DNA from 3 places in the Brevibacillus sp. NSP2.1 genome. Region 3 is predicted to be linked to each of the others. Evidence: riboswitches for the same ligand, from Rfam matches in the RefSeq annotation. Region 3 holds a riboswitch; each other region holds the start of a gene.

Region 1 (4,008 bases), 2.0 Mb from region 3:
GGATACTGCCATACTTTTGTCATTGCAAAAGGCAGCGGGAACCCGCACTCGCGAATCATTCAAAAAGATGCCCCCTCTGCCAGCGGGCGAGGGAGCATTTGCTTCTTATAAGCCGTGCACGACTGCTGTTTCCGCCACATCAAGTCCGTATGCCGTATGCAGGCTGCGAACGGCAAGCTCGGTTTGGCCAGCAGGAATAACGCAGGACACTTTGATGTCCGACGTCGAAACCATTTTAATAGAAATTTCTTTTTCAGCCAAAACGCGGAACATCTCAGCGGCAACCCCCGGATTGTTCACCATGCCGGAGCCGACGATGGACACTTTGGTCAAGTTTTGCTCGAAGTCGACTTTTTCGAAGCCCAGCTCCGCTTTGTTGTTTTCCAGCGTATCCAGCGCCTTTTTCAAGTCATCTGCCGCGACCGTAAACGAAATGTTCGTGACAGCGGCATCGTAGGAGCTTTGAATGATGATGTCGACGTTCACCTGGTTGTCTGCGAGTGTATTGAACAGGCGGGAAAGAGTCCCCACCTTTGCAGGCATCCCGACAACCGTAACTTTGGCGACATCTTCGTCATGCGCGACTCCACTTACTACTCTTCCTGTTTCCATGTTGGCAACCTCCTCAACGTACGTACCCTCTTCGGCAGTAAAGCTGGAGCGGACCACCAGCCGTACCTTGTATTTTTTCGCAGCCTCCACCGAACGCGGATGCAGGACGCCTGCGCCGAGATTGGCAAGCTCCAGCATTTCATCATACGAGATCGTATTCAGCTTGCTTGCTGCCGGCACCATGCGCGGGTCGGCCGTGTAAACGCCAGAAACGTCTGTAAAAATCTCGCATTTGTCAGCATTCAGGCTGGCTGCCAGCGTAACCGCCGATGTATCCGATCCACCGCGGCCGAGCGTTGTAATTTCTCCTTCGTCGCTAAGACCTTGGAACCCTGCCACAATCACGACGCGGCCTCGACCGAGCTCCGCCTGAATGCGCTGTGGATCAATTTGCTTGATCCGCGCCCGGCCGTGGATCGCTTCTGTCGTCACTCCGGCCTGCCAGCCAGTCAAAGAAATGGCATCGTAGCCTTTGGAATGCAAGGCCATCGCGAGCAATGCGATCGATACTTGCTCCCCCGTGGTCAGCAGCATATCCATTTCACGCTCGGAAGGGTAGGCGCTGATCTGTTTGGCCATATCTACCAGGACGTCGGTAGATTTGCCCATCGCAGACACGACGACTACCAGGTCATGCCCTTCTTCTTTGTAGCTGATAATTCGGTCCGCAACTCGTAAAATTCGCTCAATAGTCCCTACAGAGGTGCCTCCGTATTTCTGCACGATCAACCCCATGCGGCTTCTCTCCCTTTTCTCATATCCAATGTTTGTAGAATGTATCGTTTTCTCTCGTTTTATTAGCTTGTTTTCGCTTGTTCGTTTATGGAAAATTTTACCTGTCACTTTATAAAAAAGGCACCGACAAGGAATAAGTACCTGCCGCTGCCTACTGTTTCGACATACCGGTTCCTCCCTCCCAATACACGCGGACAATGCAGCACATGACAGGACAACACCTATCACCGCTCACATTGACACACCGTGAGATAGCACTCCATCTGACGCCGGTTAAGAGCCAGATGACAGTCCTGCACTTGTTCAATGCAGACCCAGCATGGAGAACTACGGGTTTTCCTCCACACTTCGGCGAATTCCCCTTTCCCGCTCCCTTCACAGATACCCGATCTCAGGGTGGTACTCTTGGTTTTCGCGCCTCTACCTCACTTCATAAGGGAAGTGAGGCTAACTATTCTGTTTGAAACGCATTATATCACGGGAATCCGAACGGTTCAATTGCTTTTTGAAAAAAACGTTACGATTCCAGCTTGCGCAAATGGGCGATAATCTGCTTCGCCAGCTTGTCGCCGATCCCCAACTGCCGGAAATCCTCCACCGTCGCCTCGCGCATTTTTTTCAGCGAGCCAAAATGGGTAAACAACAGCTTGCGCCGCTTTTCGCCGATGCCCGGTATTTCGTCGAGCTGGGAGGAGAGCATCGTCTTCGTCCGGGATTGTCGGTGAAACGTAATCGCAAACCGGTGCACCTCGTCCTGAATGCGCTGCAGCAAGTAAAACTCGTAGCTGTCCCGCTTCAGATTCACCGGCTCCGGCGGATCGCCGTACATCAACTGCGCGGTTTTGTGCTTTTCGTCTTTGGCCAGGCCGCAGACCGGGATGTACAGCCCCAGCTCGTTTTCCAGCACGTCCATGGCGGCGCTGATCTGCCCTTTGCCCCCGTCGATGACGATCAGATCGGGCAGCGGCTGGTTTTCCTTCAGCAAGCGCGAATACCGTCTGCGGATTACCTCGCGCATGGAGCCGTAATCGTCCGGCCCTTCGACTGTCTTGATCTTGAACTTGCGGTATTCCTTTTTGTCCGGACGGCCGTCCGTAAAGACAATCATCGCCGACACAGGCTCGGTTCCTTGGATGTTGGAGTTGTCGAACGCCTCGATCCGGTGCGGGACGCCGATCCCCAGCACATGCCCCAGGTTGTGCACCGCCTGAACGGTCCGCGCGTCGTCCTTGGACATCAGGGCGAACTTTTCCTGCAGGGCGATCCGCGCGTTTTCACAAGCCATCTGTACCAGCTCGCGCTTTTTGCTGCGCTTGGGCGTCAACACCTTGACTCCCAGCCATTCACTCAACAGCTCCGGCTCGCTTTCCTCCGGCAGCAAAATTTCTTTGGGCAGCGCGTTTTGCTTGTCGTAGTAAAACTGGGTGACGTACGACATGAAGTCCTCGCTCTCGTTTCCGTAGTAAGGGAAGGAGGTCGTCTGCCGCTCGATCATCTTGCCCTGGCGCATGTAAAAAATTTGAATGCACATCCAGCCTTTTTCCACGGCAAAGCCGATAATGTCGCGGTCAACCGTATCGGTGAACGTAATTTTCTGCTTCTCCATCACCGCTTCGATGCTCTTGATCTGATCGCGGAACTCCTTGGCCCGCTCAAACTCCATCGCCTCTGCGGCCTGGAGCATTTTTTCCGTGAGCTGCTGCTTCATCTGCTCGTGTCCGCCGTCGAGGAAGCGGCTGATCTCATCTACCAGTCGCTGGTTTTCTTCAGCCGAAACCTCGTACACACAGGGGGCGAGACATTGGCCCAAATGGTAGTACAAACATACCTGCTTGGGCATGTTGCGGCATTTGCGCAAAGGATAGAGCCGGTCGAGCAGCTTTTTCACCTCGGACGCGTCGCCTGCATTCGGGTACGGCCCGAAGTATTTCGCCTTGTCTTTCAGCACCTTGCGGGTAATTTCCAGCCGCGGCTGCGCTTCGTTCGTAATTTTGATGTATGGGTAGGTTTTGTCGTCGCGAAGCATGACGTTATAGCGCGGGTCGTGCTTTTTGATGAGGTTGCACTCCAGCAATAACGCCTCGATCGCAGACGACACCACGATATACTCAAAGTCCGCGATCTCGCTGACCAGAAGCTGCGTCTTCCCGTTATGGCTTCCGGTGAAGTACGAGCGCACGCGGTTTTTCAGCACCTTGGCTTTTCCGACGTATATAATTTCCCCGTTTGCATTTTTCATCAGGTAGCAGCCGGGCTTTTCTGGCAGCACAGCCAGCTTGTCTTTCAAGGTACGGTTCATGGCTGCACCTCCTTTTTCCTTTTAACGGCTTTCGCTTTAGCGTTTTTTCATGACGGGCTGTTCCAGGACGTACAGCTCATCCTCCAGGGCGTTCATCCGCTCCAGCAACAGCTTGCGGCTGTCCTGTACGCCCTGGTTATAGTAAAACGGCCCGAGCTCTCTGGAAAAGAAGGCGATCAGCTCTTCCGTCTCCAGGTTGCCCAGCTCCTCGCCGTGTTCTGCGTGAAAATACCGTTGCACTTGCAACACGAGATATTCCGTTTGCTCTCTCGTCAGTTTGGTTGGCATCCGCATCTGGCTTCCTTCCATGGTTTTCCTCTGATAAGAATATACGTTCTACTCCCATAGTACCACGGATCGGG
Region 2 (4,008 bases), 2.5 Mb from region 3:
CGCCGATGAACGCGGAGTAGTTTTGGCCGATGATGACGATGCAGCAAATGATGAAGGCGAAGATCGGGCCAAACGGGAACAGCTTCGCCCGGTACGGCAAATTGCGCAGATCGCGGCCTTGCGCCAAGTAAGCTTTGCGGAAGCGATAGTGGCTGACGGCGATGCCGAGCCAGGCGATGAAGCCAGACATACCGGAGGCGTTCAGCAGCCACACGTACACTTCGCCATCGCCGAACAGCGAGGACAAAAACGCCAGGGCACCGATGGCCGCTGTCATGATGAGGGCATTGACGGGAACGCCATTGCGCGTCACTTTGGCAAACCATTTGGGCGCTTTGCCTTCCTTCGCCAGCGTCCACAGCATACGGGTGGATGCGTACATGCCCGAGTTCCCGGCTGACAGAACGGACGTGAGGATTACTGCGTTCATTACGGAGGCGGCAAAGGCAAAGCCTGCTTTTTCAAACACGATCGTAAACGGACTGATGGCAATATCCGTAATATCTCCGCTAATTAGATTCGGATTGTCGTACGGTACGAGCAGCCCGATAATCAGGATCGCGAAAATATAGAACAGCAAGATGCGCCAAAAAATCTGGCGAATCGCTTTCGGGATGTTGCGGGCAGGGTCTTCGCTCTCCCCGGCGGCCACACCGACCAGCTCAGTTCCCTGGAACGAGAACCCGGCAATCATGAACACACCGAGAAGGGCCATGAAGCCGCCGTTGAATGGCGCGTCGCCTTTGGTGAAGTTTTGGAAGCCGACTGCTTCGCCGCCCATGATGCCGAAAATCATCAGGACACCGATCACGATAAAGACGATGACCGTCATGACTTTAATCAAGGCAAACCAGTATTCGGATTCGCCGTAGCTTTTGACAGACAACAAATTCAGAGCAACCATCAGGCAGAGGAACAGGGTACTCCACAAAATGGCGGGAGTATCCGGGAACCAGTATTTCATAATCAGCGCCGCGGCAGATAGCTCGACGGCAATCGTAATCGCCCAGTTGTACCAGTAATTCCAGCCCAGCGCAAAGCCGAGGGACGGATCGACGAATTTGGTGGCGTACGTAGAAAACGAGCCGGATACAGGCATGAAGGCAGCCATTTCCCCCAGGCTGGTCATCAAAAAGTAAACCATGATGCTGATGGCGATGTAGGCGACCAAGGCTCCGCCCGGTCCGGCCTCGTGAATCGAGCCTCCACTTGCCAGGAACAGGCCCGTCCCGATGGAGCCGCCGATGGCGATCATCGTCAGATGGCGGGCTTTCAAACCACGTTGCAGTTGATTCTGTGACATATGCTGCTTGCACGACCTTTCTAAAAATTTGAGAAGGTCGGTCGGAAACGAAAAAACCGCCAATAGCCAAAAAACGGCACAGGGCGGTATGATCCAATCCCCACCAAGCCTTCACTGAAGATAGCACACCACGTTTGCCCGGCAAGCAAACGTGACAGTTCTGTCCCTTTCGGGTACAGCCCCAGCCCATGCGCACAGAGATACGCCATGAGCTTCGGCGGCTTTTCCCTTTCCTGGAGTCATTGATTTCTTCTGAATCTCGTACAGGATGACATAAAAGCCGCGACCTCTACCCTCACCGTGAATGATGAGGATAACATGTATGAAATTGATTTATTTATCAACTATATAAGATTGACGGTTATTTATCAACGAAAAAAGTTGCGCTGCAAAATATTGGCATGGAGCGGTTTTGCTACAAAAAGGATCGGCGTGCAGGCCAGGAGCCTTGCAACTTGCGGATCTGCACGATTTGCCCTGTGTGAAAAGCGTCGTGCAAAATAATGCTCATCACGCTTTGCCCGGCAGGGATGCTCGGAAGCGGCTGGTCGAACGCTTCGTCTGACAGAGCGACGAGCTTTTCATGAATTTGGCGATGGACGGTTTCCATCCGCTGTACGGTGGCCTGCCAGGCTGCTTCGTCGTCGGGCGATCCCGAAGGCTGGAACGTGTCGTCGTTCGTCTCGGCGGTATTGATAAATTCCGTGCCGACCTGCATTCCCATTCGTGAACAAGCAGTTCCATCCGATTCATGTGGTTCCTCCTCGTCTGTCAAACAGATTGGTGAAACGTTATAATGGCAATAAGAAGCAGCTTGTAACCACCTAAATATTTTATGTTGGTTACGGATAGAGAATACCATACACAGGCTGAGCATACAAGAAGCAAAAGAAACGAAAAGCAGATGGGGGAAGAGTGGAGTGAACTGGCTGTGCATTGATTTTTTAAACAGTGATTGGCGCGATTGGCGCGGGTCTGGCCGCAGGGAAAATCGGCTGGCGAAGCAGGAATGGCTGGAGCAGCTTTTGCGGGAATACGCTTTGCACGCCCCATTGCCTATTGATGAGGCGAGTGCAGTGGCGCTGTTGCGTTTGCGCGAATATATGCGCAGTCTGCTGGAGCGGGTCGTGCGCGGGGAAGCGTTGCGGCAGGAGGAACTGGAGGAGCTGAATCAGACGCTCGCGAAGGCGCCTTTTCACGTTCGCGTCATCTCTGCGGGCAAGGAGAGCGGGTATGAGCAGGAGCTGGTCAGCGCCTCCAGCGGCTGGGAGCTGGTGATGGCCCGCATCGCGGCTTCCTTTGCCACGCTGCTGCTTCCTGAGCACGTGCAGCGCATCAAGATTTGCGACAACGAGGACTGCCGATGGGTGTTTTACGATGAAAGCCGCAATCGGGTACGCCGCTGGTGCGATGACAAAATGTGCGGCAATCTCATGAAGGTGCGCCGTTTTCGGGAGCGGCAAAAGGAGAAAAAGTAAGGAATCGGCCGTAAGCTTGCCGACGGAGAGATTCATCGGTTCCGAGGACGCAAACAGCGTGCCCAGGACGGATTCGGACAGCGCTGTTTTGGCCGAGACGCTAATTTTGCTGCCATTCAAAAAAAGCGCCCTGTCTTGCAATGGCAGTAAACATCTCATCCCGGCAAGGGTCGTACACAAAGGAAACGGCCGTCTGACCGTCGCGGACGAGGCAGAGAGAGACGGCCCACATCGGCATGCCTTGCAAAAAGTGGACGGCTCCGTCGATGGCATCGCAAATCCAGTACGGGGTCGAGTATTCCGGCTGTTTTTGCAGGGAGGCATCAAATTCTGCATCGGACCAGCGATACGCGGGAAAGCGCTCCGCCAAGCCGTGCCGGAGCAGCTCTTCTGCTTACGGATTTAAGGCGTGAAAACGTTCGTTCATCGCTTGCTTGCTCGTGCAGGCTGGCTCCTGCGCAAATTCGGCAAACAGTCTCTGGCCGACTTTTCGCAGCAAAGCTTCGCAGTACAACACATCGTCTTGCTTCATAACGGTTCCCCAACCTTTCTTGTTTGGATCGTGTCCTTCGGCGCAGCGACAGCGCACGTTCCGCGTTCAAGAGCGGACTGGCCCATTGGTTTGAAAGCTGTTCAGCCAAGGGCAAACGACACGATTTTTATTAGTGGTATGTAAAAGTACTACTAATAAAACAGGTTGCCGTCAATACATGTGCACGCTTTTTGACGGGAATGGGCAAATGGCGCACATGGAAAGGAAGATTGAGACATAATAAGAAGCAAGCAACAAGGGAACGGAAGCGAGGTGGCGGAATGAGTCGGAAACGGAAACGATGGTGGAGGGTGCTGGTCTTGCTGTTGCTCGCCGGAGCTTGTACAGCGATCTGGTATTTGCGGCCGTATCAGCCCGATCAGGCGGCAAAAGACGCGATGCAGGGAGGCGAAGGGATCACGGTGATCGACACGGGCGACTGGATTGCTTTTGAAGGTGGGGAAGCGCGTGAGCCTGGCTTGATTTTGTATCCGGGCGCTCTGGTCACGCCAGAGAGTTATGCGCCGCTCGCACGCGCCCTGGCTGGTTCCGGCTATCGGGTATTCATCGCGCGGATGCCGCTGAATTTGGCGATCACCGACGTCGAGCGGGCCAATCAAGTGTTAAAAGCGTATCCGCAGCAGTCGTTCGTCATCGGCGGGCACTCTCTCGGCGGCGCGATGGCAGCCAGATAC
Region 3 (4,008 bases):
AATCCGCGCTTTGACAAGCGCCATGGACTCGGTCGAGAACGTGCGAATCGTCCCTTCCAGCCGCGCCTTTTCCGCAATGATGTTTTGCTTGGTGCCGCCCTCAAGCTTGCCGATGGTCACGACAGCGGAATCGAGCGGATCGACGTTGCGCGCCACAATCGTCTGGAGCTGTGTGATGAGATGGCTGCCTGCGACCACCATGTCGTTTGCTTTGTGCGGAAAAGCTGCGTGCCCGCCTTTTCCGACCAAATCAATGTACAGCTCGGACGTGTTGGCAAACAAAATGCCCGGCTTGGTGGCAATGTAGCCGACGGGATACTCCGGCGCGATGTGCAGCGCAAAAATGCAATCCGGCCGCCAGGAAGCAAACTCCTCGCTCTCCATCATCGGCTGAGCGCCGCCTGGGCCCTCTTCTGCGGGCTGAAACAGGAACAGCAGGTCATCTGCAATCGGCTGCTCCACAAAATGCGTCACAAGCCCGAGCGCGATAGCCATGTGCATGTCGTGTCCGCACGCGTGCATGTAGCCTTCGTGCAGCGAGCGAAACGGATACGACGTCTCTTCTGCAATCGGCAAGCCGTCCATGTCCGTGCGCCAGGCGATCGTGCGCTTTGGATTCGTCCCCTCGATCCGGACCAAAATCCCGGTGCGCCACGTCTTGATCTGCATGCGCTCCTGCGGGAGACGCTCCAAGTAATCGAGCAAATACTTTTGCGTCTTCACCTCGGCAAAGCCCGGCTCCGGAATTTGGTGCAGGTCGCGCCGAATCTGGGTAAACAGCGATGTCGCCATCGTTTACGCCTCCCCTTTGGCCCCGTGCCGCACAGCGAGTTCCGCTGCAAAGCTGTCCAGGAAAAGGTCGACGTCTTCTTTGGTCAAGGTGAGCGGCGGCAGCAGACGCACGATTGTCTTTTGCGTCACGTCCACGAGAATGCCGCGATCAAGCAATGCCTGCTGCAAACGGCTGACCTCTTCCGGTGCGGCGCTGAGCGGGATGCCGACCATCATGCCTTTGCCGCGGAGCGCCTGCAACTGTTCCGGGAGACGCGCGCGCAGCGATTCGAGGCCCGCCCACAAGTACGCGATCACTTCGTCCACGCTTGCCGCAAAAGCAGGATCGAGCAGCTCATCCAGCACCACGTTGCCGAGAGCCGCCGAAAGCGGCGACGGCGCAAAGGTCGTCCCGTGGTCGCCCGGCTTGAACTGGTTCATCAGCTTCGTTCCGGCAATCACGCCACCGAGCGGAAGCCCTCCGCCTACGCCTTTGGCAAACAAGATCAAATCCGGCGTCACGCCTGCGTGCTGGTAGGCAAACAGCTTACCAGTGCGTCCCATGCCTGTCTGGATTTCGTCCATGGCAAACAGCATGCCTTCCTCCTGGCAAATCGCCGCCACTTCGCGCAAAAACGGCTCCGACAGCGGCACGACCCCTCCAGAGCCGAGCACAGGCTCCATCAGGACAGCGGCCGGCTTCGCGTCGCGGCAAATCGCCCGCAAGCCGTCCGCATCCTCAGGGTCTAGCTCGTACACCGGAAAGTCCGGCTGCGGAAAATCCTGATACACATGGGCCTGTCTGGTCAGCCGCACCGCGCCCAATGTTCTGCCGTGAAAGCTGTTGCGGAGCACGACAATCCCTTCGCGCCCGGCCCCTTCTGCCTTCGTCCATTTGTGGATCATTTTGATCGCGGCTTCGGTCGCTTCCGCACCGGAATTTGTGAAAAACACTTTTCCCGGGATCGTCTGCTCCACCAGCCGCTGGGCCAACCGGATTGCCGGCTGGTTCAAAAATACGTTGGAAATGTGCAGGAAGCGCTCGCCCTGTTCGCGCAGCGCCTGGACGATCCGCGGATGGGAGTGGCCGAGCACATTGACGGCCAGCCCCGTAAACAAATCCAAATACTTTTTGCCCGCTGTGTCGTACAGGTAGTTGCCTTCCCCTTTTTCGATCGCGATCGGCAAGCGTTTGTAGGAAGAGACGATGTATTGTTCATCAAGCGTACGCCAGTCCATGTGAGCTCTCTCCCCTACAGTTGACGTAGCTCCTGCTTGATCTCCGTCTTGGAGCGAGTTTTGTCGTCGATCTGTTTAATCACGCGCGCTGGTGTACCAGCCACCACAACGTATGGCGGCACGTCTTCAATGACGACCGCGCCCGCTGCCACAACCGCGCCTTTTCCTACGCGCACGCCTTCCAGAACCACGGCGTTGGCACCGATTACGACGTCATCTTCCACTACGACTGGCTGCGCGGAAGGCGGCTCGATGACGCCTGCGATGACAGAACCAGCGCCGATATGGCAGTTTTTCCCGATCGTTCCGCGGCCGCCGACGACGACGTTCATGTCGATCATCGTGCCTTCGCCAATCACAGCACCGATGTTGATCGTAGCGCCCATCATGATGACTGCGTTGTTGCCGATCGTCACCTGGTCGCGGATAATCGCGCCTGGCTCGATGCGCGCCTGGATTCCTTTTGTGTCGAGCAACGGAATCGCCGAATTGCGGCGGTCGCTTTCTACTACGTAGTCTTCGATTTTGTCAGCGTTCGCAGCCAGAACCGGCTCGATTTCTTTCCATTCGCCAAACACAACGCCAGTCGTGCCTGTAATGAACGTCTTGGAGCTGGCACCGAAGTCAATGCCCTCCAGATTGCCTTTCACGTATAGTTTCACTGGTGTTTTCTTCTCGCTTTTTTGAATAAACGCGATAATTTCATTGGCATCCATCATGTTCACTGGTACATCCTCCTTTTAATAAAAAGCGTGCCTGTCAACGAGAGCGAACCGCTCCCCTGACTAAAAAAAGCAATGAGTGCATTCGCTATCTCATTGCTTTCCATACTGCCCAAGCAAATCGTAAATAGCGCTCCACAAACAGGCGATTGCCTTTTGTGACAGGATGCTCATTGTTCACGAATCACCCCAGCCGCTGCTATCCGAGGGGAACAGCAACAGCTTCGGCGCTTTAGCCTTTCCCTCTCTTCCCGCCCCCTGGCAGATTACGAAAAGATGTACTCATCTTCGGCGCACCTCTATTTAGACTTCCAATATTATAATTTCATTTTACTCTACCAAAATCAATCACTTGTGGCAACAGCTTTATGGAAAGAAAAATAACTGTTGACAACGAGAATCATTTTCATTATTTTATTTGTGTGAGAATGATTTTCATTATCTTATTTGGAGGGTTTACTTCTTATGAGCCGCATTTTGATGGTGTACGCAAGCATGACAGGAAACACGCAGGAAGTTGCTGAAGCAATTGCCGAAGGGATTCGTTCCACCGGAAAAGACCTGGAGATAAAAGAAGTCATGGATGCCACTGCCAAGGAACTGGAAGACTACGATGCCATTTTGCTCGGTGCCTATACATGGGGCGACGGCGATCTGCCAGACGAGTGCCTGGACTTTTACGAAGAGATGGACGATATTGATTTGAGCGGCAAAAAAGTCGCGGCTTTCGGTTCCTGCGACTCCGCTTACGAGCATGTGGGCGCTGCTGTAGATATTTTGCTGAAAAAAGCGAGCGAGCGCGGAGCGGAAACTCCACTCGAAGGTCTGAAAATCGAGCTGTCTCCTAACGCAAAAGAAGTAGAGATTTGCAAACAGTTTGGCGTTTCCTTCTCCGAGCTGCTCGGCTAAGACTAGCGCCGGAAAAGAAGTTGTCCAAAAAAATCCTTTTCAAGCAAGCGCTGTCATGATAAAATGTCGATCCATCTTTTCTCAAGAAGGAGGATTGATATCATGACGTTACATACGCATACGGTCTACTTGCGACCACTGCAAGCAAATGACGCAGCCGAGCTTCTGAAGCTTCGGCTGCGTAATCATGCCTTCCTGCAACCGTTCGAGCCGCTCCGCTCCGCCGCCTTCCTGACGCTGAGCGGTCAGGAGGCGCAAATTGCGCAAGCGGAGCAAGACTTTGCAGCAGGGACCGCCTTCGCCTTTGGCGTGTTTTTGCGCGACACGGACGAAATGATCGGCCGCGTCGCTCTGTCAAACGTCGTGC

Evidence for each region. A riboswitch is a leader RNA that binds a small molecule or an ion and turns the genes downstream of it on or off. The one in region 3 is predicted to bind lysine.
Region 1: linked by a shared signal. The riboswitch ahead of M655_RS19370 (aspartate kinase) and the one ahead of dapD (2,3,4,5-tetrahydropyridine-2,6-dicarboxylate N-acetyltransferase) in region 3 are both predicted to bind lysine.
Region 2: linked by a shared signal. The riboswitch ahead of M655_RS22050 (amino acid permease) and the one ahead of dapD (2,3,4,5-tetrahydropyridine-2,6-dicarboxylate N-acetyltransferase) in region 3 are both predicted to bind lysine.

The regions. Positions count from the first base shown of each region.
Region 1 is NZ_CP048274.1:3,997,993-4,002,000, forward strand. It holds gene M655_RS19370 (aspartate kinase) at 106-1,347, opposite strand; lysine riboswitch at 1,592-1,778, opposite strand; gene uvrC (excinuclease ABC subunit UvrC) at 1,865-3,646, opposite strand; gene M655_RS19380 (DUF2164 domain-containing protein) at 3,683-3,934, opposite strand.
Region 2 is NZ_CP048274.1:4,547,049-4,551,056, reverse strand. It holds gene M655_RS22050 (amino acid permease) at 1-1,303, opposite strand, end outside; lysine riboswitch at 1,417-1,603, opposite strand; gene M655_RS22045 (DinB family protein) at 1,719-2,027, opposite strand; gene M655_RS22040 (CGNR zinc finger domain-containing protein) at 2,224-2,781, shown strand; gene M655_RS22035 (inositol monophosphatase family protein) at 2,882-3,151, opposite strand; gene M655_RS22030 (hypothetical protein) at 3,176-3,313, opposite strand; gene M655_RS22025 (alpha/beta fold hydrolase) at 3,595-4,008, shown strand, end outside.
Region 3 is NZ_CP048274.1:2,011,265-2,015,272, reverse strand. It holds gene M655_RS10125 (N-acetyldiaminopimelate deacetylase) at 1-792, opposite strand, end outside; gene M655_RS10120 (aspartate aminotransferase family protein) at 796-2,010, opposite strand; gene dapD (2,3,4,5-tetrahydropyridine-2,6-dicarboxylate N-acetyltransferase) at 2,025-2,735, opposite strand; lysine riboswitch at 2,853-3,042, opposite strand; gene M655_RS10110 (flavodoxin) at 3,198-3,641, shown strand; gene M655_RS10105 (GNAT family N-acetyltransferase) at 3,744-4,008, shown strand, end outside.